One region of the Megalodesulfovibrio paquesii genome, then DNA from elsewhere that is predicted to be linked to it. Evidence: riboswitches for the same ligand, from Rfam matches in the RefSeq annotation. Region 1 holds a riboswitch; each other region holds the start of a gene.
What was found. A riboswitch is a leader RNA that binds a small molecule or an ion and turns the genes downstream of it on or off. The one in region 1 is predicted to bind cobalamin.

Region 1 (7,557 bases):
TGCTCAGTGGTGACTTGCAGGCCTCGGACCGGGCCATCCAGCGCCATCAGGGCTATTGCCGGGCCATGCGTCAATGCGGCCTGGAACCGCTGCCCTTGCTGGAAATCGACTTTGACAGCGAGGGCCTGCCTCCGGACTTCGTCCCGTCGCTCAAAACCGGCTCGCGACCGGTGAGTGCCGTGTTCTGCGGCAACGACCGTCTGGCCATGCTGTTCATCCAGAGCGTGCGGGCTGCGGGTCTGCGCACACCACAGGATTTTTCAGTCATCGGTTTTGACGGGCTGCCCGTGGGCGAGCTGTTTGAGCCGGCCCTGGCCTCGGTGGTCCAGCCCACACGGGAACTGGGGGCCGTCTGTTGGCGATTGTTGGAACAGCGCATGGCCGGGGAGCGCCCGGCCTCTGTGGTGCTGCCGCATGCAATCCGCCGGGGCGGGACCGTCCTGCCTGTATCGCCGGATAACATAGTTGTATAATTGAAAATTTCCTGAATTTCTCAAACGGCCACGCCTCCCGCGTGCCACCACCATTGCAGAAGAGGAACGATCCATGAGAACTGCGTTGCACTGCATGCTGCTGACCGCGGCCCTGCTGCTGGGCGGCTTCGGGTCCGGGAACGCCTGGGCCGAAGACACCGCCATCTGCTACAACTGCCCCCCTGAATGGGCGGACTGGGGAACCCAGCTCCAGGCCATCAAGGAGCACACCGGCGTGGCCATTCCGCCGGACAACAAGAACTCCGGCCAGTCCCTTTCCCAGCTGGTGGCCGAAAAGGCCGCGCCTGTGGCGGACATCACCTACGTGGGGGTGACCTTTGGCATTCAGGCCAAGGCCGCCGGCGTGGTGCAGCCGTACAAGCCGGCCTTCTGGGACGAGATTCCCGAAGGACTGAAGGATAAGGACGGCTACTGGTTCACCATCCACTCCGGAACCTTGGGGTTCATGGTCAATGTGGACGCCCTGCAGGGCAAGCCGGTGCCCACCTCCTGGGCCGACCTGCTCAAGCCCGAGTACAAGGGGCTGGTGGGGTATCTTGATCCGGCCTCGGCCTTTGTGGGTTATGTGGGCGCCGTGGCCGTGAACCAGGCCATGGGCGGCACCCTGGAAAACTTTGCGCCGGCCCTGGAATACTTCAAGACCCTGGCCAAAAACGAACCCATCGTGCCCAAACAGACCTCCTACGCCCGCGTGCTCTCCGGCGAAATCCCCATCCTGCTGGATTACGACTTCAACGCCTACCGCGCCAAGCACAAGGACAAGGCCAATGTGACCTTTGTCATCCCGGCCGAGGGCACGGTGGTGGTGCCCTATGTCATGAGTCTGGTGGCTGGCGCGCCCCATGCGGAGCAGGGCAAGAAGGCCCTGGACTTCATCATGTCCGACAAGGGTCAGGCCATCTGGGCTGATGCCTTCCTGCGTCCGGTGCGGGCCAAGGCCATTTCTGCCAAGGCGCAGGCCGTGTTCCTGCCCGAAAGCGAATACGCCCGCGCCAGGACCGTGGATTACAGCCGCATGGCCGAGGTGCAGAAGGCCTTTTCCGAAGCCTACCTGAACCAGGTTCACTAGGAAGCGCCGTGGCGGCTTCCTCCCCTTCCCGCAACATCCGTTCTGCCGACCGCGCACGCCTGCTGGCGTGCGCGGCACCGGCAGGGGTCGTGTTCCTGGCCTTCTGGCTGCTGCCCATGGCCCGGCTGGCGCTGCTGCCTGCCTCCAAGGGGTGGGAGACGTATTTCATCGTGCTCACCTCGCCGCGGTACCTCACCAGTCTGAGCCAGACGGTGTTGCTGTCCCTGGTGGTCACGGTCATCTCCCTGGCAGTGTCGGCGGCTGTGGGCCTGTATCTCGGCCATGCCGGGAGTGTGTCCCAAAGTCCGCGCCGCGCATGGCACCGGGCGCTCCTGGCCGTGCTGACGCTGCCGCTCTCATTTCCGGGTGTGGTGATTGGTTTTTTCATCATCCTGCTCGGCGGCCGGCAGGGGCTGCTGGTGCTGCTCGGCCAGGCGCTTACCGGTCAGGGGCGGGCCTTTGCCTACGGGTTGGGCGGGCTGGTCATGGCGTATGTGTATTTTTCCCTGCCTCGGTGCATTGCCGCCTACACCGCGGCCGTGGAAGGCCTGGACCACAGCCTGGAGGAAGCGGCCCGCTCCCTGGGCGCCGGGTTCTATCCGGTGCTGCGGGATGTCTGGCTGCCGGCGCTCTGGCCCACCACCGTGGCCAGCGGGGCCATCGTCTTTGCCACTTCCATGGGCGCCTTTGGCACGGCCTTCACCCTTTCCACCCGTTTCGAGGTGCTGCCGGTGACCATTTATGACGAGTTCACCAACTATGCCAGCTTTGCCCTGGCGGCGTCCCTGTCCCTCAGCCTGGGGCTGGTCACCTGGGGCGCGCTGATGCTGGCCCGGCTGTGCAGCGGCCGCAACACGCACGTGGCGGGGATGCCATGAAACCTTACGGCGCAAGCAAGGGGCTGTCGCTGCTCACCGTGGGTGTGTGCCTGTTCACCCTGGCGCCCATGGCGCTTTCGGTGTGCACTGGTGTGTTGGAGAACGCCTCTCAGGGGCTCCGGGCGGGCTTCACCCTGCGCTGGGTGGAGCAGGTGGGGACGACGTATGGATCCACCATCATCGCCTCCCTCGGACTGGCCGTGGCCTGCGTGGGGTGTTGCCTGGTGCTGGGGCTGCCCCTGGCCTATGTGCTGGCCAGGCATCCAGGCCGGTGGACCCAGGTGCTGGAAGAATGCCTGACCCTGCCCGTGGCGGTGCCGGGTCTGGCCACGGCCCTGGCCCTGATTTTGGCCTACGGGCACATCCAGGGCCTGCGTCAGAGTTATGCCTTCATCCTGGCCGGGCATGTGGTGTTTACCTTGCCCTTTCTGGTGCGCACAGTCAGTGCGGCCTTTGCCTCCGAGCACCTGCGCAGTCTGGAAGAAGCCGCCCGCACCCTGGGCGCGGGTTTTCCGCAGCGCTTTCTGGGCGTGCTGGCTCCCTGCGCCTTGCCCTCCATCCTGGCCGGATGTTTAATGGTCTTTACCCTGTCTGTGGGCGAGTTCAACCTGACCTGGATGCTGCATACGCCGTACACCCGCACCCTGCCTGTGGGGCTGGCGGATTCGTATGCCTCCATGCGGCTGGAGGTGGGTTCGGCCTATACGTTGATGTTTTTCATCGTGGTGTTGCCGGTGTTGTGGGCCATGCAGGCCATTTCGGCAGCCATTGAGAGGACCTATGCAAACAGTTGATCCCATCCGGGTGGAGGTGATCCGGTGCGCCAAGCGCTATGGCGACACCCAGGCCCTGCACCCCTGCGAGCTGACCCTGGAACCCGGGGAAATCGTGGCCCTGCTGGGGCCTTCCGGCTGCGGCAAGACGACCCTGCTGCGTCTGGTGGCCGGCCTGTGTGCCCCGGATCCTGGTGGCACGGTGCGCTATGGCGGGGAGGATGTGACTGCCTTGCCCGTGGAATCGCGCGGGGTGGGCATGGTCTTCCAGCATTACGCCCTGTTCCCGCACATGACCGTGCAGGCGAACATCGGCTATGGCCTGAAGCTGCGTCGCACCTCCCCGGAAAAGCTGGCCCGGCGGGTAGGGGAGCTGGTGGAACTGATGCATCTGAACGGGCTGGAAGGGCGACGGCCGGCAGAGCTTTCCGGCGGGCAGAAGCAGCGTGTGGCCCTGGCGCGGGCCCTGGCCATCCAGCCAAGGGTGCTGCTGCTTGACGAACCCCTGACGGCCCTGGACGCCAAGCTCAAGGAATCGCTCCGCGACGAACTGGCCGTGCTGCTGCGGCGGCTGGGCATCACCACCTTGCACGTGACCCACGATCAGCAGGAGGCCATGGTCATTGCCGATCGGCTGGCCGTGATGCACCAGGGCCGCATTGTGCAGACCGGCAGTGCGGAGGCGCTGTACGAACAACCGGCCCACCCGTTCGTGGCCCAGTTTCTGGGCCGGGTGAACCGCCTGGAACGCAGCGCCGAGGATCTGGCGCAGGGGGTGATCCGTCTGGGTGGGGTACGGGTTGCCTGTCCGCCCCAGCTGGCCGGTCAGCAGGCCGTGCTACTGCGGCCCGAGGACGTGGCCGTGGGGGACGTGGCCGTGGGGGAACGGCATCCGGATCTGCCCGACGAACCCCTGGCCACGGTGGTCCAGCGCGCCTATCTGGGCGAACGCATCCAGCTGCGGCTTTCCACCCAGGAAGGGCATGAGATGCTCTGTTATGCGAACAAGCCCTGTCCCTTTCATCCGGGAGCCACGGTGACTGTGCGCTTCCCGCAACACCGCCTCTTGCCGGCAACCGAGTCATGAACGAACTCTTTCTCATCGCCCACATTTCCGATCTGCACATCAAGCTGCCGGGCCGCCTGGCATACGGGCGCGTGGACATTGCCGCCGGCCTCGTCCAATGCCTGGAGACACTGGCCCGCCTGCCCCAGCAACCCGATGCCGTGCTGCTTACCGGCGACCTGACGGATTTCGGCCGGCCCGAGGAGTATGACCACTTGCTGGAACTGCTTACGGCCACGCCCCTGCCCATGTACCCCGTGCCGGGAAATCATGACCAGCGCGCGGCCCTGGCTGCGGCATTTGCACGCCACGGCCGCCCCCTGCCGGTATCCCCAGAATCGGAATTCCTGCAGTACAGCTGCGACATCGGCCCCCTGCGCCTGCTGGCCCTGGATACCCTCATCCCTGGCGCGGCAGCGGGTGGCCTCTGCCCGGCCCGGCTGGCCTGGCTGGCCAGGGAACTGGCCAGAACCCCGCGCCGGCCCACGGTGCTGGCCATGCACCACCCGCCCATGCACACCTTTATCGGCCACATGGACGACATCGGCTTCGTGGAAGGGCTCGACGGGCTGCGCACATTGCTCATCGCCCACCCGCAGGTGGAGCTGGTGGCCTGCGGGCATCTGCACCGGTTGATTGCCGGACAGTGCGGCGGGCGCAGGGTACTGACGGCGCCGGCGCCCGCACATCAGGTGGCCCTGGATCTCCGCCCCGATGCGCCCTCGCAGTTCATGCTGGAACCCCCGGGTTTTCTGCTTCACGCCTGGTCATGCAGGAATGGCCTGGTGAGCCACCAGGTCTTCAGCGGTCAGCATGAGGGGCCGTATCCTTTTTTTGACGAACACGGCCTCATTGACGACTGAATCGGGCCTGGCTCGGGCCTGGCGCGTCGAGCAGGAGGGTCCGGGGGCGCATGGAAAGCGCGGCGGCCAGGGAAATGTCCAGGTCATTCAGTGCAGGATTCTGACTGCCAGGATACTTACTGTACCGTGCCTGTTCCAGGGCCAGCAGGATCGGGCAGGGCAGGGTCATGGGATGCTCCATGTCGGCAATGCGCGGTCCCTGCTGTTGCAAGGCCCGCAGGCCGCGCCGCCGATGAGCACGGGCGCGGCCAGGGCGCCATCAGAAATGTGCATGATGCTCTCCATGATGATGGCCACAACTCGCGGCCGGATGCTCCTGCTGCAGCGAGGTGAAGGCATGACGGAGATGTTCCATCCATAGCGCCCGGAATGGCGCGTGCTCCAGCGTTCCGGTGGGTCGGGTCAGGACCTCGATGCCCGCGGCCTGGAGCATCGTTTTCCAGGACCGGGAAGACTGGCCCAGGATGTCCACCTGCACGTGATGTCCCGGCACGCTCATGAACGGCACCAGCCAGCAGCGGGCCGCGCCGGCCGCCTGCAGCCGGTCAAGAACAGCCGCGATGCCCAGTCGCTCCCCAGGCCGGCCCATCAGCGCGCCAAGAAAGGCAAGCGGGTCGTCCTGGCGGATGCAGGCCTCAAAATCCAGATAACGCTGCTGCCCGTGATGGTAGGTGCCATGGCCCACGAGCACCACGGCCTCTTCCTGCCGGCGCTCGGGAGGAATGTATCCTGCCAGGGCCTGCCGGGCGCGGGCGAGGTCTTCCTCGCTGGTCAGGAGGGGGCTTCCGATGACAACCTGCTGAAATCCCTTGCGTGGATGCTGGTAGGCCAGGGCCTGGTCACGGGTCCAATGGTATTCCACTCCAGGCACGGTGTGCAGGGATTGCACCACCAGATGGGTCACCCCGTCATCGTGCAGCCGGGAGAGGGCCACGGCCACGGAATCCTGCGATTGGCCTCGCGCGGCCAGCTTTCGCCGCACCTTGTGGGCCGTGTACGCCCAGGCCACAGGAACGCCGGGGAACTGCTCCCTGACCTCGGCCTCCATGGCTGCGTAGCCCTGGCCCGCATCGGCAAGGGCTACCCCGAAGGCGGCCAGGAGAATGCCCGGCCGGGCAGGCCGGGGCCGGCCAGGGGCGTGGTGGTGCTCATGATCATGCGCGTGATCATGAGTCTCATGATGCACACCATCCTCATCCGCATGTGCATGATCGTGCCGGCAAAGCCGGTCCTGCCCGCTTCCGTTCCCGTGATCATGGTGATGGCAGCAGTGCAGAAAAGGGTCGAGAACAGGGCTGGGCATGAAAAATACTCCTCACTCGATTCCGGATTGGACAACACCAGTATCCGCCGGATTTCGAGGAGGAGCGACACACGCAGGCAAGCGCCGACATCCCCGTGCCGGCAAAGACCCGTTGCCTGGGGTGACACGTCTGGCAGGTATTCTGGCTCCCCCGGACTCCGCCCCGCCTTCCCATCCGTGTCGGACAGTGGCGCGCATGGGGCATTGTGCTTCCCTGCGTTGCAGGGCCGGGGCTACAGCGGCGGGTCCGCTCCGGATTCACACCGGATTCCCTCTTGTGCTCCTTGGCGGAACACCAGACGCGCTGTTCGTATCGCGCAGGATGCCACGTCGTCAAGATGCATGCCACACAGCAGGCAGGGGCGCTGCATCCACCCGACAATGGCGCAGCCGGTGGCGGTTGCTCCATGCCATCGAACAGCTGCCGAAAAGCTGCCGGTCAATGGTGGTAAAGGTATCACAGCGCGGCCATTGCCTGTTCCCCGGGCTGTTGCAGCGCCGGTGACTTGGTGGCCCCCCTTCGCCAGACTGGGACTCGTTGAGGTGACCAGCGTCAACGCGTGGCGAGTGCGCGCGGTGTGTCGTCAGAGGAAGTGCAGCGTCCCGACATGTGGGATCCGCCGGCCCGGGCCATGGCGTAGCCCATCAGGGAGAAGGTGTTGGCATTGTGCAGTACGGTCGCAGCCAGAGGCGAAAGCACGCCGGCGGCGGCCAGGGCCAGCAGGCTGGTGTTGACGGCCACGCCTTGCCACAGGCAATGCTGCAGGATTCGATGCTGCCGCAACGCGATGTACCGGCCCGCGCAGAGGGCGCGCAGATCCTCTTGCAGGATGATCGCCTGGGCCGAGGCCTGAGCCAGATCCCCGCCATGCGGCATGCAGATGCCCAGGTCCGCGCTGGCCAGGGCTGGCGCGTCGTTCACGCCATCCCCGACTACGGCCACGCAGTGGCCTTTCCTTTTCAACTGCCCGACGATGCGGGCCTTGTCTTCTGGTTTGAGCTCCCAGTGAATGGCGTCCAGTTCCGGCAGCTGATCCAGGAGCTGTGCGGCGGTCCGGCGATGGTCACCGGTAAGGACCACCAGTTTTTGGACGCCGAGCTGTCGCAGTCC
Region 2 (7,557 bases), on a different contig from region 1:
TGAGTGACGCGCCCTTTATCCATCCGCAGGCCCTGTGCGAAAGCCAGGCCATTGGCCCCCGCACCCGGGTCTGGGCCTTTGCCCATGTGCTGCCCGGCGCCGTGGTCGGGGCGGATTGCAACCTTTGTGACCATGTCTTTCTTGAAAATGACGTGCAGGTTGGCGACCGGGTGACCATCAAATGCGGCGTGCAGCTCTGGGACGGGGTGCGCCTGGGGGATGACGTCTTTGTCGGCCCGAATGTCACCTTTACCAATGACAAACGGCCCCGCTCCCGCATGCGGCCGCAGGCCTTTCTGCCCACCGTGGTGGAGGCCGGGGCGTCCATCGGCGCAAACGCCACCATCCTGCCCGGGCTGACCATCGGCCGCAACGCCTTTATCGGCGCGGGCAGCGTGGTGACCCGCAGCGTCCCCCCCAATGCCATCGTCTATGGCAATCCGGCCCGGATCATGGGCTACGCTTCTGGCGGTCCCGGCGAGGAGCGTAAGAGTTCCCTGCCCCTGCACAGGCTGCCGGACAGCCCTGCCACCAGCGCCCCCCGCGAGCCCGTGGCGCTGGGCGTGGGCGGCTGCAGCCTGTGCCCGCTGCCGGTATTCAAGGATCTGCGCGGCGGACTCATGACCGTGGAGTTCGGCAAGGAGCTGCCCTTTGTGCCGGTGCGGCAGTTTTTCGTACACAACGTGCCCAACGACAAGGTCCGCGGCGAGCACGCGCACCGGGCCTGCGAGCAATTCCTGATCGCCATTTCTGGCACGGTGCATGTGGTGGTCAACGATGGCGCCAGCTCTGCGGAAGTCTGCCTGGACGCGCCGGACTGGGGCCTGCACATGCGCCCCGGCGTCTGGGGTACGCAGTACAATTTTTCGGCAGATGCCATCCTGGCCGTGTACGCCTCCCTGCCGTATGATCCGGCGGATTATGTCCGCAGTTTCGACGCGTTCATGGCCGAGTTCGGGACGCTGCAGCCGGATGCTTCCCGAAGCTGAGCCTGCCCGCCGCGCCCCTGGCCATTTCCGCCCTTTTTGACCCCTGTGCGCCTGGCCTTCGCCCGGCTTTGGAGAGAGCATGCGCCGTTCTGCGACACCCCATGATCACGGTGATACCGCCGGCGCTTCCGGCCCCGGGAGCGGCGTGCCCTGGCGCATGGGGTCGGAATCCCTGCGCGCCTGCCTGCGTCAGGACTGGTGGGCGCTGCTTATCGGCAGCCTGGCTGTGTTCGTCATGGCCGGCATGTTCACCAGCGGCAAGTCCGCCATGTTTGTGCCGGAACTGAGCTTCCCATACGTGTACACCGGCGACGGCCTGAGCCACGCCTGGCTCTCCCAGCGGGCCATGGAAGGATGGATTTTCGAGAATCCACGCAGCGGTTATCCCTTTGGATCCGCCTTCTTCGACTACCCCGGCTCGGACAGCGGCAATCTGCTGATCATCAAGGCCCTGGGCTGGTGCACCGGCACCTGGTACGGCGCCATGAACCTGTATTACCTGCTGAGCTACCCGGCGGTCTTTCTGGCGGCCTATCTGGTGGCCCGCCTGCTGGGCTTGCGGCAGGCCCTGAGTCTGGCCCTGGCCGTGCTTTATGCCATGGCGACCTACCATGCCCAGCGGCTGGGGCATATTTTTCTGACCTGGTATTTTGTGGCGCCGATCTTCTTTTATGCCGCCGTGGTAGCCAGCGCTGCCGGGGACGAGGGCCGGCGCTGGCGGTGGCGGGCCGGCCCGGGCTGGCCCCTGCTGGCGGTGCTGGTCGCCGCGGCCTCGTTCGGCGTGTATTACGCCTTTTTCGGGGTCATCCTGCTGGCCGTGGGGGGCATTGCGGGCTGGGTTCAGACCGGCCGCGCCGCACCCCTGGTCCGGGCCGGCCTGTACTGCGCCGCCGTGGCCGGCGGGGTGTTTCTCAATGTCGCGCCCTCAATCTGGTATCACCTGCTCCACGGCCCCAACCCGGAAGTGGCGGCCCGGCATGCGGCGGAATCCGAGTATCTGGGCTTCAAGATGATGCAGCTGCTGCTGCCGCGCGAGAATCACCGGCTGTTTTTTTTCAACTATTACAATAAAGCATACAACATAACCCGGCCGCTGATCAACGAGAACACCTCTGCCACCCTGGGCCTTGTGGGTGCGGCAGGGTTCCTGTTGTCCCTCTGGCATCTGCTTGTCATCGCTGCAGGCGGCGCACTGGAACGCCGGCTGCGGCTCATGAGCGTGTTTGGTCTGGTCCTGTTCCTGTTCGGGACAGTCGGCGGCCTGGGGGCGATGTTCTCGGCCTTTGTCTCACCCATGTTGCGCAGCTGGAACCGCATCAGTATTTTCATGGCCTTTGGGGCGTTGTTCACGCTGCTGCTGGTGCTGCAGCTGGCCTGCGAACGCTGGCTTTCCCCGCTGCGGGCCCGGCTGGTCATGGCCTTGCTGGCGGTGCTGCTGCTTCGCGTCGGGCTGTGGGATCAGACCCTTCCCTCCTTTGCAGGCCAGATCAATGCGACCGCCCAGGCTTTTCGGCAGGAGCAGGCCTTTATCCAATCCATTGAAGCCCAGCTGCCGCCGGGCAGCGCGGTGTATCAGCTGCCGTACATGCCATTTCCGGAGCAGCCTTCCTTGGAACGGCTGGAAACCTATGACCTAGCGGCGGGATATCTGCACTCGAGCACCCTGCGCTGGAGCTACGCCGGCATCCGGGGCCGCGAAGGCGACCTCTTTTACCGCGCCCTGGCCCGGGAGCCTCTGCCGCGTCAGCTGGAGGTGCTGCAGCGTCTGGGGTTTGCCGGGGTGTATGTGGACCGCCGGGGCTACGCGGACAACGCCACCGCTCTGGTGACCTCTCTGGAGGATCTGACGGGAGCGCCGCCCGCAGTGGTCCGCGCCGATGGCGAGGTGGTCTTCTTCCGCCTGCCCAACGCCACGCAGCCGCTGCCGGACGGCTTGCCTGCTGCCGAGATTTTTGCCAGGGCCGGCGTTGCCCCGCCGCCTCAATAGCCGCAAGATCGCGCCCGGACATCACCCTAGAAATGAAAGCCCTCCAGCGCCCGCTGTAGCAGGGGATCCACCTCGGCCTTGCGGGCGGCGTCGTACACAAGGCGAATGGAATAGAAGACGTCCTGCCGCAACCAGGTCTTTTGGTAGAGAATCCGGCCGTTCAGATACCCGGACACCACGAACCAATCCTTTTTGGTGGTGTGATAGGTCACCTGCAGGCCGTCCTCCTGCCGGGCCTGGGCATAGGCCTGGGGCAGGGTCTCGTCCAGGGCGTTGTGCGCGGCCCAGACCAGCAGTTCGATGCCCCCATCCGGTGCAAGAAAGCGGCGGCCGTCGCCGTTGTCCGCCTCGGGCCGGGCAGTGAGCGCCCCGGCCGGAAGGCACAGCTCGTAGCCAAAGCGGCTGTTGCGGTAGCAGTCCTGTCCGGCCGCCGCGGCCGCCGGCCCGCCCGTGGCAAGCAAAAAAATAAACGCAACAAGTCCAATGTGTTTGGTGAAAAATTCCATCAGGATTGTCCGCATGCCCCGGCCATGGTGTGGAAGCTTCATGTGTGGCTGCATGTGTTGCTCCTCCCGTTTATCCAAGGCTGGCGCGGGGATCGCGCGGAGGCTCGCTGCCGGATCATCCTATCACAAGGAGGGAGCCAGTCAAATTTCAGTTGGTCAAGCGTGACATCTGTTGGGATCCGTTGACAGAAGTCAAATTTTGTTGAGCTGAGTTGACTTGAGCGCATCTCCGGACGTATATCAGGGCTGTGCTGGCGCCTGTCCTTCTGGGACGGCGGCAAGAGGGAACCCGGTGTAAATCCGGGGCTGCCCCGCAGCGGTGAGCGAAAACAACCCCCGCCATAGGCACTGGGCTTTGGGCCTGGGAAGCGGCGGACAGTAGGCCCCCGGCCCTGCGGCCGGCTTGTTCGCAAGTCCGAAAACCTGCCAGCGCCGTCTGCAACGCCCGTTTGCGGACGCACCCACTGGGAGCCTCGAGGGAAGGCGGCCCGGCCATCCGGCGCGTTGGTTTGCGTCCGGAGGCCCTCCTTTCCTCGGTTCCATGACGATGCCGCGCAGTGCGGCGGCATCGCGGAGTATGCCATGCGGGAACCGATGCCTTGCGCCGAACTGAGTTCCGACGGCTCCCTGGAGCCGCTGTTTCCATCCGTCACCCCTCCTGCCTCGCCCCGTGTGGCTGCGGCTGTGCCTGCGCGCATTCGCAAGCGCGATGGCGCCGTGGTGGGCTTTGATGCGGACAAGATCTTTTTTGCCATCCGCCGGGCCGGCGCGGCCACGGGCGAGTTTGACGATACCGAGGCCCGGCTGCTGACCGCCCAGGCCGTCAAGGTCCTTTCCCACCGTTTTGCCGGGCAGATTCCGGATATCGAACGCATTCAGGATGTGGTGGAACAGGTCCTTATTTCGGCCAATCATTTCCAGACCATGCGCGCCTATTCCGTCTACCGGGACCAGCGCGCACGCCTGCGGCAGGACCGGAAAACCGTGGTGGACGTGGCCGCCTCGGTCAATGAATACCTGGACCGGCAGGACTGGCGCGTGGCCGCCAATGCCAATCAGGGCTATTCCCTTGGCGGGCTGATCCTCAATGTTTCCGGCAAGGTGGTGGCCAATTACTGGCTGAGCCACGTGTACCCGCCTGAAGTGGGCATGGCCCACCGCGAAGGCGATCTGCATATCCACGACCTGGACATGCTGGCCGGCTACTGCGCCGGCTGGTCCCTGCGCACCCTGCTGCAGGAAGGCCTGAACGGCGTGCCGGACAAGGTGGAGGCCAACCCGCCCCGGCACCTTTCCAGTGCTGTTGGGCAAATCGTCAACTTTCTCGGGACCTTGCAAAACGAATGGGCCGGCGCGCAGGCCTTTTCCTCCTTTGATACCTACATGGCGCCCTTCATCCGCAAGGACGCCCTGGAGTATGACCAGGTTCGCCAGTGTATCCAGGAGCTTATCTATAACTTGAACGTCCCCTCGCGCTGGGGCACGCAGACGCCCTTCACCAACCTGACCTTCGACTGGACCTGCCCCGAGGATCTGGCCGGCCAGCGTCCCGTGATTGGCGGGGAGGAAATGTCTTTTACCTACGGCGAGTTGCAGTACGAGATGGACATGATCAACCGGGCGTACATCGAGGTCATGACCGCCGGGGACGCCAAGGGCCGCGTGTTCACCTTCCCCATCCCCACGTACAACATCACCAAGGATTTCCCCTGGGAATCGCCCAACGTGGATATTTTGTTTGAAATGACAGCCAAATACGGCCTGCCGTATTTCCAGAACTTCGTGAATTCCGATCTGGAACCGAACATGGTCCGTTCCATGTGCTGCCGGCTGCAGCTGGACCTGCGCGAGCTGCTCAAGCGCGGCAACGGGCTCTTTGGCAGCGCCGAGCAGACCGGGTCCGTGGGCGTGGTGACCATCAACTGCGCCCGGCTGGGCTACATGCACCGTGGGGACGAAGCCGCCCTGCTCGCCCGCCTGGATGCCCTGCTGGACATTGCCAAGACCAGCCTGGAGATCAAACGCAAGGAGATCAGCCGGCGCATGGACGCCGGGCTGTTCCCATACACCAAGCGCTACCTCGGCTCCCTGCGCAACCACTTCTCCACCATCGGCGTCAACGGCCTCAATGAGATGGTCCGCAACTTCACCAATGATGCCGAGGACATCACCACCCCAGCCGGCTATGCCCTGGCCGTGCGGCTGCTGGATCATGTCCGGGAGCGCATGACCGAATTCCAGGAAGAAACCGGCCATCTGTACAACCTGGAAGCCACCCCGGCCGAAGGCACCACCTATCGTTTTGCCAAGGAAGACCGCAAACGCTTCCCCGGCATCCTCCAGGCGGGCACTTCGGAAAAGCCCTATTATACCAACTCCTCCCAGCTGCCCGTGGGCTTTACGGACGATCCCTTCGAGGCTCTGGCCCGGCAGGAGACCCTGCAGCGCAAGTACACTGGCGGCACGGTGCTGCACCTGTACCTGGGCGAGCGCGTCTCCAGCGTGGAGGCTTGCAAGGCCCTGGTGCGGCGGGCGCTCTCCCGCTTTGCCCTGCCGTACATTACCGTCACGCCTACCTTTTCCATTTGCGACGTGCACGGCTACCTGACCGGCGAGCACGCCAGCTGCCCGCGCTGCGCCGCCGAAGGCCGGGAACAGGCCTGCGAGATCTGGACCCGGGTCATGGGCTATTACCGTCCCAAATCGGCCTTCAACATCGGCAAACAGGGCGAGTATGACGAGCGCGTCTGTTTTGCCGAGCCCGCGGCGCTGTGATCGAACCTGCGACACCAGGACAGGAGCGCCAGCCCTTCAATGAAGCGGCCAGCCTGAACATCGGCGGACTGGCGCCCCTGTCCACCCTGGATTACGCCGACCCGGACACCCCTGGCGCACTGGCGGCGGTGCTCTTCTGCCAGGGCTGCCCCTGGCGCTGCCCCTACTGCCACAACGCGGCCCTGCAGCCGAATCATCAGCCGACAAATCCGACGCATGCGGCAGGCCTGGCCTCCGGCGCTGGCGCTGTCGGCACCCTCAGCTGGGCCGAGTGCTTGGCCTGGCTGGGCAGCCGGCGGGGAATTCTGGATGCGGTGGTCTTTTCCGGTGGCGAGCCGACCCGTCAGCCGGCCTTGCGGCAGGCCATGGCCGAGGTCCGGGCCCTGGGCTTTCGCCTTGGGCTGCACACCGCGGGCATGTTCCCGGAGGCGCTGGCGGCCCTGCTGCCGCGTTGCAACTGGGTGGGCCTGGACATCAAAGCCCCGCGCGCGCTGTACGACCGCATCACCGGCCGCCCCGGCAGCGCGGAGCCGGCCTTTGCCAGCCTGGAGCTGCTGCAGCGCAGCGGCGTTGCCTTCGAGGTCCGCACCACCTGGCATCCGGCCCTGCTTGACGAGGCGGCCCTGCTGGCCCTGGCCGGGGAACTCGGCGCTTTCGGGCCGTTGCGCTGGTCCCTGCAGGCCTTCCGCCCCCAGGGCTGCGCCGATGCGGAACTGGCTGCAGCCGGGCCGGTGATGTTTGCGGAAGATCTCCTCGCGCAGTTGCGTAACACCGCACCTTCCCTGACAATCACCCTGCGGGAGTGACGCCCCGGCCTGGCCTGTGATTGGGCGCTCGGGCGCCTGGACGATTACCCGGCGAGCACGGCAGTGGCCACCGCTTCGGCCACCAGTTGGGAGGAATACCAGTTCTGCCCGGTGAGCAGCCGCCCTCCCCGTCCGGAGGTGATGAAGCCCTGGTTGACGCCATAGCAGCAATAGCGGGCGCCGCGGGCCTGGAGCTTGTCCTCCAGCACATAAGGCGCGTCCAGGAGCACGCCGAAGGTCACTTCTTCCGCGCGGCTGAAGCAGGTCACGGGCTGGTCCTGGATCAGGAATTCCCCGGAAGCATCCTTGAGATTGAGCAGCCCGGCCGGGCCATGGCACATGGCCGAGACGACGCCGCCGCGGGCCCAGATGTTTTCCGCAATGGCGATGAGGTGCGGGTTGTCCGGGAAGTCATACAGCCCGCCGTGGCCGCCGGTAAAGAAGATGCCGTCGTACTGTTCGGCATCCACGGTCTGCGGCAGGGGGGCGGCGAG
Region 3 (7,557 bases), 310 kb from region 1:
GGGGACTTCGTCAACCCGCGCACCTTTGAGCTCGCCGCCTGCGGGGCCTTTCAGGTGGTGGACCAGCGGGCGCTGCTGCCCGAGCTCTTCGCCCCGGACGAGCTGGCCACCTTCTCCACCCTGGAGGAGATGCTGGACCTCATCGCCCGCTACAGCAAGGACCCCGAGGCGCGCCAGACCATGGCCGCCAAGGCCCGCAGCCGGGTGCTGGCCGAACATACCTATGCCACCCGGATGAGGCAGCTTCTGGATTTCGTTGCCGAACGCCGCCCCGGCTGGCCAGAACCCGCCGCGACCTCGACGGCAAGCCCGGCCGCGGACCCCCTGGCCGGTCTGCCGCCGGATCTCGCCCTGGCCCTGCGCCAACGCCTGGACGCCCTGGGCGCACCGCCGGACGCCCCCTTCAGGGACGTCGTCTGGCGGCTCCGCCAGCAGCCCGGCGAGCTCGGCAGCCTGGACACCGCCCTGCTGTACCTCGATGCGTTGCAGCGGCAGTATGGGGGCGAGGGCTAGGAAGGAAAAGACATGCCAGGGGGAATAATCCCCCCCCTGGCCCCCCTGTTCTTTTTTGCGCCCCTGCCCCCGGCGCGGCGGGGCAGGGGCGCAAAAAACAACCGGAGGGGGCTCGGAGAACTCAGTTCCCCGAAAAAAAAGCCGTTTCTGATCGTCGTAATCCGTTCATTCCACCAGCGAGGAGCGCGTGATGGCACGAGAGGACACGATACGGCACGAGGGCGAAGCCGTTGCCGGCGCGGCACGGCAGGCCGTCGCCTGGCCCAGGGTGCAGGCCGTGTTGCAGGCGGCCTGGACGCATTCGGCGGAGTTTCGCAGCCGCATGGCCGGAGCCGGGCTGGCGATGCAGGACATCCGGTCCTGGGAGGACTTTGTCCGCATCCCCCCGATCCGCAAGAAAGCACTGATGGACTGGCAGCAACGCGAAGGCCTGGGCTCGCTCACCTCCGTGGAGCTGGGCCGGCTGTCGCGCATTTTCATGTCTCCGGGACCGCTGTTCGATCCAGAGGGTCGCAGCGCAGACTTTTGGGGCTGGACAGATGCCTTCCACGCCGCCGGCTTTCGGGCGGGGGATGTGGTGCAGATGACCTTCGGTTATCATCTGACCCCTGCCGGCCTGATGCTGGAAGAACCCCTGCGCGAGCTTGGCTGTGCCGTGATCCCGGCCGGTCCGGGCAACACCCAGACCCAGATCGACCTGCTGACCCGCCTGCCCGTGACCGGGTTTGTGGGCATGGCCAGCTATCTGAAAGTCATCAAGGATACGGCCAGGGCGCAGGGGGTGGATCTGGCCACGGCCTTTCAGCTCAAGGTGGCCTTTGTGGCCGCCGAGCGGCTGCCCGAGGCCCTGCGGCAGGAACTGGAAGCGGAATTGGGCCTGCTCGTCCGCCAGGGGTACGGCACTGCGGATGTGGGTTGCATCGCCTATGAATGCCGGCAGCTTGCGGGGATGCACCTTGCCTGCCGGGCGCATGTGGAAATCTGCGACCCGGCCACGGGCGCGCCGCTGCCGGCCGGGGAGACCGGCGAGGTGGTGGTGACGCCTTTTCCGCTGGAATATCCGCTTGTTCGTCTGGCAACGGGCGATTTGTCCAGGCTGGAGGATTCGCCTTGCGCCTGCGGCCGGGGGGCGCCGCGGCTTCTGGGCATTCTCGGCCGGGTGGATGACACGGCCAAGGTCAAGGGGCAGTTCATCTACCCGCACCAGGTGGCCCAGGCCCTGGCCGGCTATCCGGAAATTGTCCGCTGGCAGGTGGTGGTGGAGAACCCCGGCGGCAAGGACTGTTTGACGCTGGTGCTGGCCGGGCCGGCGGATACGGCCCTGGACGCCGTGGCGGCAAGCTTTACAACCCAGTGCAAGCTGCGCCCGCAAATCCGTCTGCTTGCCCCGGACGCCTGCGGCGAGGAGCTGCCGGAGCACGCGCCGCGGCTGGTGGACAAGCGCAGCTGGTGAGGCGATAGTGTATTATTTCAATTAATTTCAGTGACTTTATTGGCCGCGGCATGCGGAAATGCAAGCGAGCGAGAGGGGAGCGCCCAAGGCTGGGGCTCCCCTCTCGCGCTGCGCGATATGACTGCGCAATATGGCTGCGCAGCGATGGCCGTTACTGGCAGCCGCAACTACTGGCAGCCGCAACCGCTGCTGGAGCCGGTGCCGCAACCGCCGGAGCTGCAGCCACCGCCGCAACCGCCGCCGAGTTCCAGGCTGGAGTCCACGGAAAAGCCCATGTGGGAAACGTCAATGGTCAGGGGCTTGGCCTGTTCGTACAGCTGTTTGTCCATGGCCAGGGTATAGGCGCCCTGGGTCACCACGGCGTCGGCGTCATTGGCCTCATCCAGGGCCAGGGCCAGCCGGGGGCCGGAGCAGCCGCCGGGAGCCAGGTAAATGCGGATGGTGCTTTTGGGTTTATCGGCAAAGTAGGCGTCCAGCTCAGCCACGGCGTTCTCGGTCAGGTGAATCATAGAGTCCTCCAATGAGATGAATTTGAGGATTCTATGCACTCTGGCGCAGACGTCAACCCGCAGGGGCCAGACGGCGCGAAAAAAACGCCGTTGCGGCCGGGAACTACCCGCACGCCACGGCGTTTTTTAATCCGTCAGAAAAGACGAGAGGTTCTCGTGTTGCGTCCTCCGAAATGATCTATACAGAACAGACGCAACACTGGGCCGCTGGCACAGCGGCCCGGAGCAGCATGCTCCGTGAGTCAGCCGATATCCGCGCATTTCGGCTGACGATCTTCCACGAAATCTGATGACGTTCTTATCACCTTATTTCGTGGACATCACGCTAGACGCTGCACGAACCGCCGGAGCAGCTGCCGGAACTGCAGCCACCGCCGCCCAGTTGCAGGCTGGATTCCACGGAGAAGCCCATGTAGGAGACGTCGATGCGCAGGGGCTTCGCCTGATTGAAGAGTTCGCGTTCCATAACGATGGAATAGCTGCCTTGGGTGAACACCTCGTCCTTGTCGTTTGGCTCATCCAGAGCCAATGCCAGCCGCGGGCCGGCTCAACCGCCAGGTGCGAGGTACACGCGGATCGGGCTCTTGGGCTTGTCCGCGAAGTACGCGTCCAACTCCCGGATGGCGTTGTCCGTCAGTGTAACCATGATGCCTCCAGAATGAAGTATGAATTGTAGAGGCATCTAAGACTGCTGTGCGCAAATGTCAACGAAATGCGGTCAGATAGATAATTTCTTTCCATGTCATAGGCAGGAGAGAGGGCATTCGCTGCTTCCGGCATGGCGTGAGGGCATTGCTTTTTTTGTGGAAATGGTGTTCTATAACATTTTAGAATGGGATTGTGTTTTCAACACAGCGCCATAGGGAACCGTCTGCTGTTGCAGCCTGATGCAGCGGCAGGTGTGATGCAGGGAGCCTGATGCCATGTCCGCTTGTCACGATCTGATGCTTGCCCAGGATATCGCCGTCGCGCTGGAGCGGATGGCGCGCGAAGTGATGGCCCGTCACGACGGCTGCAGCGATCTTGCCATCATCGGCATCCAGCGCCGTGGCGCGGATCTGGCGGTGCGGCTCAAGCAGCTGCTGGACGCGCGCATGCCGTGCCCGACCCCGCTGGGCAAGCTGGACATCAACCTCTATCGCGACGACTGGACCACCCTGAACGTGCAGCCGACCATCAGCGATACGGATATTTCTTTTGATATTGACGGCCGGGCTGTCGTGCTGGTGGACGATGTGCTGTATACCGGCCGTACCGTCCGCGCCGGCATGGAGGCGCTTCTGGACTTTGGCCGGCCGCGCAAGATTGAGCTGCTGACTCTGGTGGACCGGGGGCATCGCGAGCTGCCCATTCAGCCGGACTATCTCGGCCTTGCCGTGCAGACCAAGCGCAAGCAGCATGTGAATGTGTTGCTGACCGAACGGGATGGGGAAGACCGCGTCTGTCTGGCAGAGCAGTAACAAGCCACCCGGTTCGAAAAAACGCACAGTGGCGGGAGACGGGTGCGCATGCACGCCCGTCTCCCGCCATATCACATGCGCTCTGGGGTGAGGCTCAGTTGCAGCCGCAGGCTTTGGCCACGGCTTCGCTGATGGTCAGCCCGGAGCCGCTGCCAGTAGCCTGTTCGGAGACGGCGCAGGAGTAGGAATCCGTCTGGGAAAAGGCGTTGCAACAGACTTGATAGCCGTTGTTGCGGCAGTTGCCGCAGACCAGTCCCGTCTCTTTGCTGAAGCGGGAGTTGTCAATATAGCAGCCGCGCTTGAACAGGTTCTGATTGTCGCGATGCACGGTGAAGGCATCGGCGGCGCCGCAGAGGCTCAGGCTCAGCAGCATGGCCGCAGTGCACAGAATGACGCGCGGGCCGCTGCACAGGCTCAACAGGTTCATGGCAATCTCCTTGCAGGCTCAAGATGCCGCTTTGGCAGTGCGACAATGGGTGAACTATAGACAACATCTAGAAAAATCAATTATTATTCTAGGTTATTGGTACATGGAAAGGCCGGGTCTGTCAAGGTGTGGTCGCTCGATTGACAACGTCACGGCAAAGGACGTAGCTTCAACCCCGTTTCTCGTCGTCAGGTGCCATTGGCTTGATAGGGAATCCCGTGTAAACCGGGAGCGGACCCGCCGCCGTAACCCCACAAAAAACCTGTTCCTTTTACGCGCCACTGGGAGCTTTCCTGGGAAGGCCGGGGCAGGTGGGGTGAGCCGGAAGACCTGCCTGAAGACGCAGCCAACTCGCGACGGCAACGGGGCTTATTGCCGACCGCGACCTGCCCGGTTCGCACGGGGTGCGCATTGCTGCCGCGATGCGCTGTTGCCTCCCTTGCTTCCTCTCTGCCGGACAGATTTGTTCCCCGCCCCGGACGCAATTGGTGAGCGTGTTGTTTTTCGCGCCCTTGTGGGCAACCTTGCCCGTGTACTGCGACCTGCGGAATGCCCATGCCTAGGGGATGGTGGATTCTCCTGGCTGTGTGCGCGGTGCTGTCCGTGCTGGCGTCCTGCACTGTCGGGCCCTGGGCCCTGGGCTTGGGGGACGTGGTGACGGCCGTGGGCGGAGCGGCGGGACTGCTGGATGCCTCGCAATTGCCCGAAGCCGTGCGGGCCGTGGTGGTGGATTTGCGCCTGGCCCGGGCCGTGCTGGCCCTGGGAGTGGGCGCGGCCCTGGCCATGGCCGGAACGACCTTCCAGGCCGTTTTGCAGAATCCGCTGGCCGATCCGTTTACCCTGGGCGTTTCGGCCGGGGCGGCCCTGGGGGCCACCCTGGTGCTGGGGCTGGGCATCACCTCGGACAGCCTCGGGCCAATGGCGGCGCTGGCTGGCGGATGGACAGCGGATCTGCGGCTCTCGGCCCTGCCTGTGGCCGCGTTGGCCGGGGGATTGGCCACCCTGGCCGCGGTGCTGGTGCTGGGCCGGCAGGCCGGGGGCAGCGGAGGGCTTTCCCGCGAGACACTGGTGCTGGCCGGCGTGGTGGTTTCCAGCGTGCTGGCCGCCTGCATCGCCCTGGTCAAAGCCGTGCATGAGGAAGCGGTGGGGGCCATGGTCTTCTGGATCATGGGCAGTCTGCAGGGGCGCGGGTGGGGGCACCTCTTGCTGTTCCTTCCATTTTTCGTCATCGGCGCGCTGGTCATGGCCCGCTATGCCCGGGAGCTGGATCTGCTGGCCCTGGGCGAGGAACAGGCCCTGCTGCTTGGCGTGGATGTGCAGAAAGTCCGGCTCCTGCTGCTGCTGGGAGCCACGCTGGTCACGGCGGCGGCGGTGGCGGTATCGGGAATCATCGGTTTTGTGGGGCTGGTGGCGCCGCATGCCTTCCGGCTCTGGCTTCGGCCACGCTCGCGCACCTTGCTGGCGGCCTCGGCCCTGGGCGGCGGTATCCTGCTGGTCTGGTCCGATGTCCTGGCCCGGGCGCTGCTGGCCACGGACACAGGGGGCATGGAACTGCCCGTGGGTGTCATTACGGCGCTGTTGGGCGGGCCGTTTTTCTGCGTGCTGCTGGGACGCCGGGGCCGGCACCCCGGCAGGGGGCAGGCATGATTCACGCCCAGGGTCTGGCCTGCGGGCACGGCGGCGCGGGCGCGGTGCTCCAGGGGCTGGATCTGCAGATTCGCCCCGGCGAGCTGGTGGCCATCCTTGGGCCCAACGGCAGCGGCAAATCCACCTTGCTCAAAGCCATGACCGGATTGCTTTCGCCCATGGAGGGGGAATTGCTGCTGGCTGGCCAGCCTGTGCATCTGATGCCGCCGGCCCGGCGGGCCCGTCTGGTGGCCTGCCTGCCGCAGCGCCTGGAAGCCCCGCCCGGCTGCAGCGTGCGCGATCTCGTCCTCATGGGCCGCCACCCGTACGCCAATTTCTGGACCGGCCCCTCCCGCGAGGACCGCGAGGCCGCCGTGGACGCCATGATGCAGCTGGATGTGCTGCACCTGGCCGACCGCGACGCCACGCGTCTTTCCGGCGGCGAGCTGCAACGGGCCTGCATCGCCCGGACCTTGTGTCAGCAGACGTCGGCCATTCTGATGGACGAACCCACCGCCAGCCTGGATCTGGCCCACAAGGCCAGACTGCTGCAGGTGCTGCAGACCCGCCACGCCGCCGGGGCCACGGTGGTCTGTGTGTTGCACGATATCAACCTGGCGGCTTTGCATTTTCATCGTCTGCTTTTCCTCAAACGCGGCCGGCTGGTGCTGGATGGGCCGCCGCTGCAGGTGGTGCGGCAAACCGCCTTGGAATTTATTTATGAAACACCATTGGTTATCATGGAACACCCGCTCCTGGGGTTGCCTCAGGTGGCTCTTGCTCCTGGGGATGTGCCTGCGGCCCTGCGTGGCCTGGACCCAGGAACCGACCGCCGCCACTGATCCGCTGGCCCAGGCGGTTCTCGTCACGGACGATCGCGGCCGGGATGTACGCCTGAACCAGCCGGCCCGCCGCATCGTCTGCCTGCACGGCGGCCTGACGGATGTGCTGCTGGCGCTGGGCAAAGGGGATCTCATTGTCGGGCGCACCACGGCTGACGACGCAATTCCGGCCCTGGCCGCGGTGCCGGCGGTGGGCACGCACCTGCGGCCGAATCTGGAGTTGATTCTGTCCCTCCAGCCGGATCTGGTCCTGCAACATGCCGGTCGGGAGGAAGCAGGCGAGCCACTCAAGGCCCTGGAGTCCCTCCAGATTCCCTCAGCAGCCTTCGAGATGGACGATTTCCCCGCCCTGTTCACGGCCATGTCCCGCGTAGCGGAGCTGGTGGGCGCCGGGGCAGACGGCGGGCAGCGGATCCAGGCCCTGCAGAATCGCCTGGAGGCCGTGCGCCACCGTGTGGCCGGCACGCCGGAAGCGGATCGCCCCGGCGTGCTGGTGGAGATCCGGTATCCCAACCTGCTGGTGGCCGGCCGAGGCTCCCTGGCCAGTCATATTGTGGAAGCTGCCGGCGGTCGTCCGGTGGTGACCGAGGACAGCCGGCATGTCCGCCTGAGCGAGGAAGCCCTGCTGCGATTGAATCCCCAGGTCTGCCTGCTCCAGCGCGGACCCATGAACCCCAACCCGGAGCCGTATGTGAATCGTCCGCATTTTCAGTTGCTTGATTGTGTG
Region 4 (7,557 bases), on a different contig from region 1:
GTCTCCATGCCCTGCCAGGAAGTCTTCGACGCCCAACCAAAAGCCTACAAGGACGCCGTGCTGCCGCCGGCGGTGACCCTGCGCGTGGCGGTGGAAGCCGGAGCCACAGGGCTGTGGTACAAATACGTGGGCAGCGAAGGCGCCGTGGTCGGGCTGGATCATTACGGCCTTTCCGCCCCGGCGGACAAGCTGTTTCCCGAATTCGGTCTCACGGCAGATCGGATTGTGGCACTTGTGCGGGAAATGCTGTAAGGCTTGACAGGAACGGCTGTTCCCATCCTTACGCGTCCCGTCCATCCCAGGAGATGTGATCATGCATGTGTTGCACATGGCCAATCTGGATCTCGCCGGCAAGCGGGTGCTCATCCGCGAAGACTTCAACGTGCCCCTGAAGGACGGCGTCATTTCCGACGCCACCCGTCTCACGGCCTCCCTGCCCACCATCAAGCTGGCCATGGAGAAGGGCGCCAGGGTCATCGCCATGAGCCATCTGGGCCGGCCCACGGAAGGCGAGTTTGACGAGAAGAACTCCATGAAGCCTGTGGCCGACTGGCTGAACGAACACCTGGGCGGCAAGGTCCGCCTGGTGCGCGAGCTGGAAGGCGTGGAGGCCGCTCCCGGTGAGCTGGTGCTCCTGGAAAACGTGCGCATGAACAAGGGCGAGAAGAAGAACGATCCCGAGCTGGGCAAGAAGTACGCCGCCCTGTGCGATATCTTCGTCATGGATGCCTTTGGCACAGCCCACCGCGCCGAGGCCTCCACCCACGCCGTGGCTCAGTTCGCCCCCGTGGCCTGCGCTGGCGTGCTCCTGGCTGCCGAACTCGACGCCCTGACCAAGGCCCTGGGCAGCCCCAAGCGGCCGCTTCTGGCCATCGTGGGCGGGGCCAAGGTTTCCACCAAGCTCCTGGTCCTCAACAATCTGCTCAAAAAGGTGGATGGCCTCATCGTCGGTGGCGGCATCGCCAATACCTTCCTGGTGGCCCAGGGGTATGGCGTGGGCAAGTCCCTTTACGAAGCCGATCTGGTGGAAGACGCCAAACAGCTCCTGGCTGACGCCAAGGCCCAGGGCAAGACCATCTATGTGCCCACGGATGTGGTGGTGGCTGCCGAGCTTTCGGCCACGGCGCGGCCCTTCCTCAAAAATGTGGACGAAATTGGCGCGGAGGACATGGTCCTGGACGTCGGCCCGCAGACGGCCAAGACCTATGCCGCAGCCTGCAAGGACGCCGCCACCATCGTCTGGAACGGCCCCGTGGGCGTGTTCGAATATGAACAGTTTGCCGGTGGTTCCAAGGTGCTGGCGTATTCCATCGCCGACTCCGCGGCGTTCTCCCTGGTGGGCGGGGGCGATTCCGTGGCCATGGTGGAGAAGTTCGGCCTTGCGGCCTCCATGGGCTACATCTCCACCGGCGGCGGCTCCTTCCTGGAGTTCCTGGAAGGCAAGGTCCTGCCGGCCGTGGCCATGCTGGAGGAGCGCGCCAAGGGCTAGAGGGCGCTGGCTCGGCCGCGCGCCGGCCAATTACCGGCCAGTTGACCGGACGGCCTAATTGTGATTTGAGTGCCTCGGGCGCCTGCAAAGGCTTAATAGGGAATCCCGTGCAAGTCGGGAGCGGACCCGCCGCCGTGAGTCCCATCCAACCGTCACCTCCTTGCGAGCCACTGGCCCTTTGGTCCGGGAAGGCCGGGGTGGCGGGGGACGAGTCGGAAGACCTGCCCGACAACTGACACCGCCCCCGGCAACGCGGACTTTGCCGGCCCGGCTCTTGTGGACAAGGGAAAAACGGCCCCTTCTCCTGCGCACGTGGGAGAAGGGGCTTTTTGCGTGGTTCGCCCTGTCCGACCGTCCGCACAACGCGAGGAGGAGTATCATGAAACAGGCGCTGTGCACGCTGCTGCTGGCGGTGGTCCTGTGTATGCTGCTGGGGCAGCCCGTGGAGGCCCAGGCCCATGGCGGCAAGAAAGGCGGCGAACCCAAGGTGGCCATCCTGCTGGTGGCCTTTGGCACGTCATACGAAACAGCCCGCGGTCCGCTGAAGGACTTCGAGGCCAAGGTCAAGGCGCGTTTCCCAGGCGTGGAGGTTCGCTGGGCCTGGTCGTCGCACCAGATCCGGCAAATGGAAGGCGCGGAAGCCGTCGATTCCCCGGCCGAAGCCTTCGCCCGGCTCATGGAAGACAAGTTCACCCACGTGGCCGTGCAGTCCCTGCAAACGATTCCTGGGCAGGAATTCCACATGCTCGCCGAGACGGCCCGCCGCTTTGAAGGCATGCCCAAGGGCTTGCAGCACATCGAACTCGGGATGCCGCTGCTCAGCTCCACCGGGGATTTCGAGGCCGCGGCCAAGGCCCTCCTGGCCAATGCGCCCAAGGGACGCACTGCCAAGGACGCTTTGGTCTTCATGGGTCATGGCACCCACCATCCCGGCAACGCCATGTACCCGGCCATGCAGTATTATTTGTGGAAGCTCGATCCCTTGGCCTGCATGGGCACGGTGGAGGGCTCACCCTCTTTGGATGACATTGTGGCAGAGCTGACTCGCAAAAAGCCGGCCAAGGTCTGGCTGATGCCCTTCATGGCCGTGGCGGGTGACCATGCCAACAACGACATGGCCGGCGATGAGGAGGACAGCTGGAAGACCGTGCTGCGCAACAAGGGCTTTGCCGTGGAGCCGGTGCTCAAGGGCAGCCTGGAAAATGCCGGCCTGGTGGACATCTGGATCAACCACCTGGCCGAGGCGTTGGACAAGTTGCAGTAATCCACGCGTGGCGCAGGCCATGCGGCGCATGCATGGCAGAATCGCATTGCAACCGGGCCAGGGGGCAGCTCCAGGCCCGGTGTTACATGAAAGCGGGTGGGTTGCCGACGCTCGCCGCTTCAGTGACTCCCGCCGCCCGCGGCAGGCATCGGGCTGTCCCCCTTGAACAATTCCACCGGTGTCGCCCCAGGACGCATGGCAAACACCCGCAGTGGGTTAGCAGAGGAGGATGCCTGCACGTCGGTGTAGCCCACAAAGAGAATGGACTGCCCATCAGGGGACCAGACCGGTGAAAAGGCCGTGAAATCCTCGCTGGTAAGGCGCGTGATTTTGCGGGTGGGCGTGTCGTAGAGGAACAGTGCTGTATTAATATCGTTGATCTTTTTTTGAAAAAGAGGCGTGCCGGGGACGCTGGCGCTGAACAGGATGGTCCCGGGTTCGCCGGGGCGCGGCGCGAAGCGGTCGGCGCTGGTGAAGCCTTCGCTCCTGCCGGCGAACTCGGTCAGCGGGGTCCGGGCCAGGACTGCGCCATCCAGGCCCACGCGATACCAGTGTGACATGTCGTGATACGAGATGCTCTGGCCGTCCGGAGCCCACACGGGCTCAAACACATCATCGCCGTGCTGGCTGTCACCACCGGTCCTGATGATGCAGGCAGGTGATTTGCCAGGGTCCAGGGTCCAGAGTTCGGTGTGATCGTCCCGGAAGGAGCAATAGAGCAGGTGCTGCCCCGTGGGGGACCAGGCCACGGTGCGCAGGATGCCGCCGTCGTGGACCAGGACCTCGGTGTTTCCGGTATCACGGTGATACAGCACCAGATCTCCATGCCTGGAGTCCTTGTCTGAAGAGCCTTCCACAGGGATCCATACGACCCGCATCCCATCCGGAGAGAGCGAGGGCGACATGCCCTGGCCCAGGCGCACGGGTTTGCCGCCCACGCCATCGCGATACATGACCGCACCGTCCAGGCAGTACACCAGGGGGAATCCAGGCTCGGCGGCATGGGCCGTGGCCGTGGCGGCCAGCAGCCACAGCGCGCAGCAGAGCAGGGGACACAAAAGGGGATGACGCATGGGGCGGCTCCTGCAGGCTCAGGGGTGAAAGGGAAGCACGGCCATTCCGGCCAGCACCCACACCCTACGCGCATCGCCACCACTTCGCCATTCGGAAGAAATGCCGGGCCGCTGTGGCGGATTCTCCGGACACGCACCCGCTACCGCGTGAAGTAGCTGACGAATTCCTGATTGCCCTTGGGGCCAAGGATCTTGGAGGGGACGACGCCAACCAGCGTCATCCCCAGTTGCGAGGTGACAAAGGCCGCCACCGTGTCCACTGCCTCCTGGCGGTCTTCCTCGCGCCGGACCACTCCTTTGACCGTGCGGCCTGGCCCCAGTTCGAACTGTGGCTTGATGAGCGCCACCAGCTCGCCGGGCGTTTTGAGGAACTGCAGGCAGGCCGGCAAGACCTGCGTGAGCGAGATGAAGGACACGTCCACGCTGATGCAGTCCACCAGCTCTGGCAAGAGATCCGGCTCGGCGTGGCGCAGGTTGATGCGCTCCAGGTTGACCACCCGCGGATCGGCCACCAGCTTTTCGTGCAGCTGGCCATGACCCACGTCCGCGGCATAGACGCGCGCCGCGCCATGCTGGAGCATGCAGTCGGTGAATCCACCCGTGGACGCGCCGGCGTCCAGGCAGACTTTTCCCGTAAAATCGAGATGAAAGGCCTCAATGGCCGTCAGCAGTTTTTCCGCCCCGCGGGAGACGAACCGCTGCGGCGCCTTGAGGGAAAGCAGGGCCTCCGGCGGCAGGGGCTGGCCGGGCTTGGCCACAGGCTCGGGGCCGTGGGGCGTTTCCAGCAGCACCTGGCCGGCCATGATCAGCCGTTTGGCCTGCTCGCGGCTCTCGGCCAGGCCACGCTCGTGCACCAGCTGATCAGCGCGGAATTTTTTGGGCATGGGAAGGCTCGGGGGTGGCAGGATCGCTGGTCATGCCGGCGAGCAGCCAACGCAGCCGATGGGGCTGCTTCCGATGCCCAGATGCGCCTTCCAGGCCGTCACGGTGTTGCGCAGGAGCATGGCGATGGTCATGGGGCCCACGCCGCCAGGGACGGGGGTCATGGCTGCGACTTTGCCCTGGAGGGCGTCGAAGTCGCAGTCCCCGCACAGGCCGGTTTCGGTGCGGTTGATGCCCACATCAATGACCACGGCGCCTTCCTTGACCATGTCCGCCGTGATGAAACGGGGCTTGCCGATGGCGGCAAAGAGGAAATCCGCCGAGCGCGTCACGGCCGGGAGGTCCTTGGTGCGGGAGTGGCACACCGTCACCGTGGCGTTGGCAAAGGGGCCGGACTGACCCAGCATGAGGGAGAGCGGGCGGCCGACAATATTTGAGCGGCCCACCACCACGGCATGCTTGCCGCTGGGGGAAAGATCATAGCGCTTGAGCAGTTCCATGACGCCGGCCGGGGTGCAGGGCTGAAAGCCCGGATGCCCCAGGGCCAGATTGCCCATGTTTACGGGGTGGAAGCCGTCCACATCCTTGTCCGGAGCGATGCAGGCCAGGCAGGCGGTGGAATCCAGCCCGCCGGGGAGGGGCAGCTGGAGCAGGATGCCGTCCACGCCGGGGTCGGCATTCAGGTCGGCGATGAGGCGGTCCAGGGTGGCGGCGTCGGTGCCGGCGGGCAGGCGCTCGGTGCGGGAGGTGATGCCCACGTCGGCGCAGGCGCGCTCCTTATTGCGCACGTACACGGCGGAGGCCGGGTCCTCGCCAACGAGGATGACTGTCAGCTGCGGAGGGCGGGAGGCCGCGCCGCCAATGGCGAGGATTTCGTCCTTGAGTTCTGCGCGGATGGCCTGGGCCGTGGCTTTGCCGTCAATGAGGAGCATGGGATCACCTTTGAACAGGAAAAAATAGATCGGGGGAACCCTTTTCTGGAGAAAGGGGTTCCCCCGAACCCCCTCCCCAAAGACTCGTCTTTGAGGGGGTGCGCCAATACATGCCTGGGAAGAGAAGAGCGGGGGAGGAACCGCATTGCGGGGTTCCTCCCTCGCGAATCCTTCGCGTGCGGACTGTTTAGTCCGTTTCGTCCTGCACGTCCATCTCGTCTTCGTCCACGGCGCAGAAGTGGTCCGCCATGGTGGGGCCGAAGTAGATGGCGTCGTCTTCCAGCTCTTCTTCAATGCGCAGGAGCTGGTTGTACTTGGCGATGCGGTCGGAGCGGCACAGGGAGCCGGTCTTGATCTGCCCGGCGTTCACAGCCACGGCCAGGTCGGCGATGAAGCTGTCTTCGGTTTCGCCGGAGCGGTGGGAGATGACCGTGGTGTACGCGGCCTGCTTGGCCATTTCGATGGTATCCAGGGTTTCGGTCACCGTGCCGATCTGGTTCAGCTTGATGAGGATGGAGTTGGCCACGCCGGTCTGGATGCCCCGGGCGAGGATGGAGGGGTTGGTGACGAAGATATCGTCGCCCACCAGCTGGATGACGTCGCCCAGCTCCATGGTCAGGTGGCTCCAGCCTTCCCAGTCGCCTTCGGCCAGGCCGTCTTCGATGGAGACCAGGGGGAATTCGCTGACGAACTGGCCCAGGTATTCCACCATGTCGGCGCTGGAGAGGGTCTTGCCTTCGCCGGAGAGGATGTACTTGCCGTCGCGGTAGAATTCGCTGGCCGCGGCGTCGATGGCCAGGGCGATGTCCACGCCGGGCACGTAGCCGGCTTCCTCGATGGCCTTCATGATGTACTGGAAGGCCTCGCGGTGGCTTCCCAGGTTGGGGGCAAAGCCGCCTTCATCGCCCACGGAGGTGATGTGCTTGTCCTTGGCCAGGATCTTCTTGAGGGTGTGGAAGGTTTCCGCACCCATGCGCAGGGCGTCGGCAAAGGTGTCCGCGCCCATGGGCATGATCATGAATTCCTGGATGTCCAGGTTGTTGGGGGCATGCATGCCGCCGTTCATGATGTTCATCAGGGGCACAGGCAGGATCTTGGCATTCACGCCGCCCAGGTACTGGTACAGGGGCAGGCCGACGAATTCCGAGGCGGCGCGGGCCGTGGCCATGGACACGCCCAGGATGGCGTTGGCGCCCAGGCGGGTCTTGCCTTCGGTACCGTCCAGCTCGATGAGCAGGTTGTCCAGGGCGCTCTGGCGCAGGGCGTCCACACCCACCACGGCTTCGGCGATTTCGCCGTTCACATGGTCCACGGCCTTGGTCACGCCTTTGCCCTGATAGCGGGTGGCGTCGCCATCGCGCAGTTCCAGGGCCTCGCGGGTGCCGGTGGAGGCGCCGGAGGGCACGGCCGCCCGGCCCACTTCACCGGTCTCCAGGGTCACTTCCACTTCCACGGTGGGATTGCCACGGGAATCCAGGATCTCCCGGCCCCAAACGGCGACAATGGTGCTCATGCTCGTCTTCTCCTTGCCTCAAACTGTTGGTTTGGCAGGTTCAGTGGTTCGGTTGTGTTGCAACGAAAAAAGGATCAGCAGGCGTCCATGGCCAGCAGCGCCAGACCTTCCAGGATGAGCGCGGGCCGGACGTGCTGAATGCGCGCGGCATGGGGGGCAATGGCATTGGCCAGACCACCCGCAGCCACGACGATGGGCGCGTCGGGGAGCTCGCCCTGGACTACAGGCGAAAGCTTGTCCACAAGACCATCTATCATGGATGCGAAGCCGAAGACCAGCCCCTGCGAGAGGGATTCTTTGGTGGATCGGCCCGGGGCCACCACATCGCTTTTCAGATCCAGATCAATCTGGGGCAGCTTGGCCGTTTGCGAAAACAGGGCCCTGGCCGAAGAGAGCACGCCCGG

Region 2: linked by a shared signal. The riboswitch ahead of ACYQ00_RS20525 (ribonucleoside triphosphate reductase) and the one ahead of ACYQ00_RS11065 (sirohydrochlorin cobaltochelatase) in region 1 are both predicted to bind cobalamin.
Region 3: linked by a shared signal. The riboswitch ahead of ACYQ00_RS09645 (FecCD family ABC transporter permease) and the one ahead of ACYQ00_RS11065 (sirohydrochlorin cobaltochelatase) in region 1 are both predicted to bind cobalamin.
Region 4: linked by a shared signal. The riboswitch ahead of ACYQ00_RS14600 (sirohydrochlorin cobaltochelatase) and the one ahead of ACYQ00_RS11065 (sirohydrochlorin cobaltochelatase) in region 1 are both predicted to bind cobalamin.

The regions. Positions count from the first base shown of each region.
Region 1 is NZ_BAAIGQ010000005.1:983,347-990,903, forward strand. Features, by position in the region: gene ACYQ00_RS11030 (substrate-binding domain-containing protein) at 1-473, shown strand, start outside; gene ACYQ00_RS11035 (ABC transporter substrate-binding protein) at 547-1,563, shown strand; gene ACYQ00_RS11040 (ABC transporter permease) at 1,572-2,441, shown strand; gene ACYQ00_RS11045 (ABC transporter permease) at 2,438-3,235, shown strand; gene ACYQ00_RS11050 (ABC transporter ATP-binding protein) at 3,222-4,301, shown strand; gene ACYQ00_RS11055 (phosphodiesterase) at 4,298-5,143, shown strand; gene ACYQ00_RS11060 (hypothetical protein) at 5,130-5,312, opposite strand; gene ACYQ00_RS11065 (sirohydrochlorin cobaltochelatase) at 5,403-6,446, opposite strand; cobalamin riboswitch at 6,562-6,761, opposite strand; gene ACYQ00_RS11070 (heavy metal translocating P-type ATPase) at 7,000-7,557, opposite strand, start outside.
Region 2 is NZ_BAAIGQ010000009.1:5,344-12,900, reverse strand. Features, by position in the region: gene ACYQ00_RS20540 (WxcM-like domain-containing protein) at 1-989, shown strand, start outside; gene ACYQ00_RS20545 (glycosyltransferase) at 1-7, shown strand, start outside; gene ACYQ00_RS20535 (hypothetical protein) at 1,069-2,976, shown strand; gene ACYQ00_RS20530 (hypothetical protein) at 3,003-3,536, opposite strand; cobalamin riboswitch at 3,718-3,927, shown strand; gene ACYQ00_RS20525 (ribonucleoside triphosphate reductase) at 4,065-6,257, shown strand; gene ACYQ00_RS20520 (anaerobic ribonucleoside-triphosphate reductase activating protein) at 6,254-7,063, shown strand; gene ACYQ00_RS20515 (type 1 glutamine amidotransferase domain-containing protein) at 7,108-7,557, opposite strand, start outside.
Region 3 is NZ_BAAIGQ010000005.1:676,865-684,421, forward strand. Features, by position in the region: gene ACYQ00_RS09615 (CgeB family protein) at 1-513, shown strand, start outside; gene ACYQ00_RS09620 (phenylacetate--CoA ligase family protein) at 704-1,966, shown strand; gene ACYQ00_RS09625 (IscA/HesB family protein) at 2,134-2,475, opposite strand; gene ACYQ00_RS09630 (IscA/HesB family protein) at 2,801-3,121, opposite strand; gene pyrR (bifunctional pyr operon transcriptional regulator/uracil phosphoribosyltransferase PyrR) at 3,399-3,935, shown strand; gene ACYQ00_RS09640 (hypothetical protein) at 4,030-4,362, opposite strand; cobalamin riboswitch at 4,536-4,714, shown strand; gene ACYQ00_RS09645 (FecCD family ABC transporter permease) at 4,918-6,009, shown strand; gene ACYQ00_RS09650 (ABC transporter ATP-binding protein) at 6,006-6,830, shown strand; gene ACYQ00_RS09655 (ABC transporter substrate-binding protein) at 6,796-7,557, shown strand, end outside.
Region 4 is NZ_BAAIGQ010000006.1:383,600-391,156, forward strand. Features, by position in the region: gene tkt (transketolase) at 1-252, shown strand, start outside; gene ACYQ00_RS14595 (phosphoglycerate kinase) at 314-1,489, shown strand; cobalamin riboswitch at 1,549-1,732, shown strand; gene ACYQ00_RS14600 (sirohydrochlorin cobaltochelatase) at 1,869-2,753, shown strand; gene ACYQ00_RS14605 (biopolymer transporter Tol) at 2,873-3,826, opposite strand; gene ACYQ00_RS14610 (TlyA family RNA methyltransferase) at 3,967-4,710, opposite strand; gene folD (bifunctional methylenetetrahydrofolate dehydrogenase/methenyltetrahydrofolate cyclohydrolase FolD) at 4,741-5,640, opposite strand; gene eno (phosphopyruvate hydratase) at 5,828-7,153, opposite strand; gene ACYQ00_RS14625 (type III pantothenate kinase) at 7,228-7,557, opposite strand, start outside.